Regions from separate parts of the Bacillus sp. URHA0034 genome, predicted to be linked through region 2. Evidence: a T-box and tRNA genes for the amino acid it is inferred to sense, from the RefSeq annotation. Region 2 holds a T-box; the other holds one or more tRNA genes.
What was found. A T-box is a leader RNA that pairs with one kind of tRNA and senses whether it is charged. The one in region 2 lies ahead of pheS (phenylalanine--tRNA ligase subunit alpha), so its partner is inferred to be a tRNA-Phe.
Positions count from the first base shown of each region.

Region 1: it has a tRNA-Phe gene. The T-box ahead of pheS (phenylalanine--tRNA ligase subunit alpha) is inferred to sense a tRNA for this amino acid. The anticodon was not compared.

Region 1 is NZ_JBWCDK010000002.1:4,259,580-4,261,924, reverse strand. Features, by position in the region: tRNA gene ACZ9EE_RS22435 (tRNA-Glu) at 298-369, opposite strand; tRNA gene ACZ9EE_RS22430 (tRNA-Ser) at 377-467, opposite strand; tRNA gene ACZ9EE_RS22425 (tRNA-Asn) at 479-553, opposite strand; tRNA gene ACZ9EE_RS22420 (tRNA-Ile) at 587-663, opposite strand; tRNA gene ACZ9EE_RS22415 (tRNA-Gly) at 670-743, opposite strand; tRNA gene ACZ9EE_RS22410 (tRNA-His) at 757-832, opposite strand; tRNA gene ACZ9EE_RS22405 (tRNA-Phe) at 864-939, opposite strand; tRNA gene ACZ9EE_RS22400 (tRNA-Asp) at 946-1,022, opposite strand; tRNA gene ACZ9EE_RS22395 (tRNA-Met) at 1,025-1,098, opposite strand; tRNA gene ACZ9EE_RS22390 (tRNA-Ser) at 1,302-1,394, opposite strand; tRNA gene ACZ9EE_RS22385 (tRNA-Ile) at 1,409-1,485, opposite strand; tRNA gene ACZ9EE_RS22380 (tRNA-Met) at 1,510-1,586, opposite strand; tRNA gene ACZ9EE_RS22375 (tRNA-Ala) at 1,602-1,677, opposite strand; tRNA gene ACZ9EE_RS22370 (tRNA-Pro) at 1,697-1,773, opposite strand; tRNA gene ACZ9EE_RS22365 (tRNA-Arg) at 1,782-1,858, opposite strand; tRNA gene ACZ9EE_RS22360 (tRNA-Leu) at 1,876-1,964, opposite strand; tRNA gene ACZ9EE_RS22355 (tRNA-Gly) at 1,973-2,044, opposite strand; tRNA gene ACZ9EE_RS22350 (tRNA-Leu) at 2,074-2,158, opposite strand; tRNA gene ACZ9EE_RS22345 (tRNA-Lys) at 2,191-2,266, opposite strand; tRNA gene ACZ9EE_RS22340 (tRNA-Thr) at 2,277-2,345, opposite strand, start outside.
Region 2 is NZ_JBWCDK010000002.1:4,421,999-4,424,343, reverse strand. Features, by position in the region: gene pheT (phenylalanine--tRNA ligase subunit beta) at 1-300, opposite strand, end outside; gene pheS (phenylalanine--tRNA ligase subunit alpha) at 355-1,392, opposite strand; T-box leader at 1,563-1,807, opposite strand; gene ACZ9EE_RS23200 (TrmH family RNA methyltransferase) at 1,868-2,345, opposite strand, start outside.

The DNA of each region.
Region 1 (2,345 bases), 160 kb from region 2:
TATTAAAATAATGAATAGAGTGTATAAATTGCAGACGAAAGGCAGCAAAGCCGGACCAAAGTAGGGTGAATTTTAGTACAAAGGGACCATTATTTCTTGAGAAAGAAAAAAGTGCACCAGGTATTTATTGTAGGAGTAAATTAAGAACATAGCAGGTCATATTGATGTAGGATCTGATAAAAGGTGTACGTTAATAGAGGTTGATTAACAGGAGTGGAATTGAAATAGGCAGGACTCACCTAAATATAAAATAAGCGCACAAAAAAACTGATAACGATTGTTATCAGTTTTTTTGTATGACCCCTACGGGATTCGAACCCGTGTTACCGCCGTGAAAGGGCGGTGTCTTAACCGCTTGACCAAGGGGCCGTTCTTATGGCGGAGAAGGAGGGATTTGAACCCTCGCGCCGGTTACCCGACCTACACCCTTAGCAGGGGCGCCTCTTCAGCCTCTTGAGTACTTCCCCATAAAATAAAATGGCTCCGCAGGTAGGACTCGAACCTACGACCGATCGGTTAACAGCCGATAGCTCTACCACTGAGCTACTGCGGAACAATAAAAATTATTTTGTTTTGCAAAAAACTATGGTGGGCCTAAATGGACTCGAACCATCGACCTCACGCTTATCAGGCGTGCGCTCTAACCAGCTGAGCTATAGGCCCACATGTTGGAGCGGGTGATGGGAATCGAACCCACTACATCAGCTTGGAAGGCTGAGGTTTTACCAGTAAACTACACCCGCAAATTGTTTTAAATGGGGCGGCTGATGGGAATCGAACCCACGAATGCCTGAACCACAATCAGGTGCGTTAACCACTTCGCCACAGCCGCCATAAATTATTATATTTATTTATCAAAAAAATGGTGGCTCAGGACGGAATCGAACCGCCGACACAAGGATTTTCAGTCCTTTGCTCTACCGACTGAGCTACTGAGCCAACATATGGCGGTCTGGACGGGACTCGAACCCGCGACCTCCTGCGTGACAGGCAGGCATTCTAACCAACTGAACTACCAGACCAATTGCGGGGACAGGATTTGAACCTGCGACCTTCGGGTTATGAGCCCGACGAGCTACCGGACTGCTCCACCCCGCGATAGTAAAAAGTATTAAGTTTGGAGTATGCTCCATGTTTTGTTACTGACTGTCCCCATCTCAGAAAGCTTAATCAAGCAGCAGCTCGATGGGTACAACTCGCAGATTATTCATTGTAGCAACGCTCGTTGCTCCACCCCGCGATAGTAAAAAGTTTTTAATTTTTGAGCAGGCCCATAGTAACTTATAATAATAAGAATGGTATGGAGGAGGAAGAGGGATTCGAACCCCCGCGCGGTTTGACCCGCCTGTCGGTTTTCAAGACCGATCCCTTCAGCCGAACTTGGGTATTCCTCCGAATTTTAAACTACTGGTGGACCTTGTAGGACTCGAACCTACGACCGGACGGTTATGAGCCGTCTGCTCTAACCAGCTGAGCTAAAGGTCCAAGTAATAGTATTTAAATAATAGTTGGTAGCGGCGGAGGGGATCGAACCCCCGACCTTACGGGTATGAACCGTACGCTCTAGCCAGCTGAGCTACACCGCCATCATCTAATCAAATTGGTGGAGTCTAGGGGGATCGAACCCCTGACCTCCTGCGTGCAAAGCAGGCGCTCTCCCAGCTGAGCTAAGACCCCATTATAGTTAAGAAGTTCATGGTCGGGAAGACAGGATTCGAACCTGCGACCCCTTGGTCCCAAACCAAGTGCTCTACCAAGCTGAGCTACTTCCCGATAAATAATGGCGCGCCCGAAAGGAGTCGAACCCATAACCTTCTGATCCGTAGTCAGACGCTCTATCCAATTGAGCTACGGGCGCATTATTCATTTCTTAAATGGTGCCGAGGACCGGAATCGAACCGGTACGGTAGTCACCTACCGCAGGATTTTAAGTCCTGTGCGTCTGCCAGTTCCGCCACCCCGGCAACATGAGAGCGGAAGACGGGATTCGAACCCGCGACCCCCACCTTGGCAAGGTGGTGTTCTACCACTGAACTACTTCCGCATATATGTTGAGTTGTTTTAATTTCAAAATGGTGCGGGTGAAGGGAGTCGAACCCCCACGCCTTGCGGCGCCAGATCCTAAGTCTGGTGCGTCTGCCAATTCCGCCACACCCGCAATATTGAAAGCTTATTTCTATCGTAAAACTATGGTGAGCCATGAAGGACTCGAACCTTCGACCCTCTGATTAAAAGTCAGATGCTCTACCAACTGAGCTAATGGCTCGTACTAAAGGTGCCGGCGAGAGGACTTGAACCCCCAACCTACTGATTACAAGTCAGTTGCTCTACCAATTGAGCTACCC
Region 2 (2,345 bases):
AAGTACTGCTCCCACTGTAGCAACGGCTACCTTTTGGCCTTGTGCCACATTTGGTGCCCCGCAAATAATTTGAACTGGTTGTTCTGCACCGATATCTACCAGACATTTGCTTAATTTATCGGCATTTGGGTGCTGTTCACGTTCGAGGACATGACCTATAACAACACCTTTTATTCCTTCGTTAAGGACCTCAACACCTTCAACTTCGATCCCGCTTTTTGTAATTTTTTCAGCAAGTTCAACTGCTGTTACACCGGTTAAATCAATATAATCCTGCAGCCATTTATATGATACGAACATGTCGCCAACCTCCTATTATCCATCTTCAGCACCTAGGGGCTGAAGCATTTAGTTTTACTCGTGTTTTGAAAACTGCTTTAAGAATCGTACATCGTTTGTATAGAAATGACGGATATCATCGACACCGTATTTCAACATGGCAATCCGCTCAGGTCCCATTCCAAATGCGAATCCAGTGTATTTCTTAGAATCGTATCCAGCCATTTCAAGCACGTTTGGATGAACCATCCCTGCACCTAAAATCTCAATCCAGCCTGTTTTCTTACATACATTACAGCCATGGCCGCCACAGATTTTACAAGAAATATCCATCTCAACTGAAGGCTCTGTGAATGGAAAGAAACTTGGTCTTAGACGGATTTCGCGATCTTCACCAAACATTTTTTTCGCAAAAACTTCCAAAGTTCCCTTAAGGTCACTCATACGGATGTTTTCACCGACCACTAACCCTTCTATTTGCATGAATTGATGGGAGTGTGTCGCATCATCATTATCGCGGCGGTAAACCTTACCAGGGCAGATAATTTTAATCGGCCCTTTGCCTTCATGCTTTTCCATTGTCCGTGCTTGGACTGGTGAGGTATGGGTGCGAAGAAGGATTTCTTCTGTGATATAGAAGGAATCCTGCATATCACGGGCCGGGTGGCCTTTTGGTAAATTAAGAGCTTCGAAATTATAATAATCCTGCTCTACCTCAGGACCTTCAGCTACTTGATAGCCCATGCCGATAAAAAGGTCTTCAATCTCTTCGATGATTCTTGTTAGTGGATGATGATTTCCAACCTTGATTGGGCTGCCTGGCAGGGTGACATCGATGCTTTCAGAAGCTAATTTTTCTAGAACGGCAGCTTCTTCTAATCCTTTTTGTTTGGCCTCGATTTTAGCGGCAATCGTTTCACGCACTTCATTGACAAGTGCTCCCATTACTGGACGCTCTTCAGCTGAAAGCTTTCCCATTCCGCGTAATACTTCTGTAATTGGTCCCTTTTTACCCAGGTAAGCAACACGGATGTCATTTAATTCTTTTAAGCTGGATGACTGTTCAACTTTTTGAAGAGCCTCTTCCTGCAATTCCTTTAAACGTTCTTGCATATCATCTATTCCTCCTCAATGGTAATTGGTCTTTTTAGGGTAGTAACAATTCCGTGGGCTGCGACAGTAACTCCGCCAACCTTTGGATTTTTTCCGCGAACTTTGATGGGAATTCCGCCATAATGTGAGATATTTCCATCAAATTAAAAAACAAAAAAACCCCATCCCTGGAAAGGGACGAGGTTTTAATATTCGCGGTACCACCCTTGTAAACACCTTATGTAAAAAACACATTGTGTTCGCTTCATTCGAATAACGGCATGTGCCGGTACACCTTTACACCTTTAAATAGTGGTCCTGGTGCCAACTCAGGAGGTGAACTTCTCTAATCTAGAACCATAAAAGTGCTTGCAGTCACGGCACTTTCTCCCTAAATGGTCAATAACTAGGTACTTTTCTCCGTCATCGTTTTTAACTTTTTTCAATTGTTCATTATTATATAACGTTTTTCAGCAAAAGGTCAAACCTATTCCGACTATTTTTTTAAATAATAGAGCAGAATTCCTGTCGCAACCGCTACATTTAACGATTCACTTTTTCCGAAAATCGGAATATAAAGATTTGTGGTTGTACTTGAGAGAAGATCCTTTGCTACACCATTCCCTTCATTGCCAACAATAAGGGCAAACGAATCCTGGCTGGAAATATCGGTGTAGGCTGAAGCACCTTCTAGTGCTGTACCATAAACCGGTACGTTTTTATCTTGAAGCTTTTCGATCCATTCATGAAGGTCACCTCTAATGATTGGCAAGTGAAAATGACTTCCTTGGGCTGATCTTAACACCTTTGAATTATAGATATCGACACTGCCGTGTCCGACAATAACTGCGTCAATTCCTGCTGCGTCCGCAGTACGAATCATTGTTCCAAGATTCCCAGGATCCTGGACAGCATCAATTAATAAGAATGTCTTTCCCGCCTGGGCCAAGGTTTCACCTATCTTGCTTGGTACA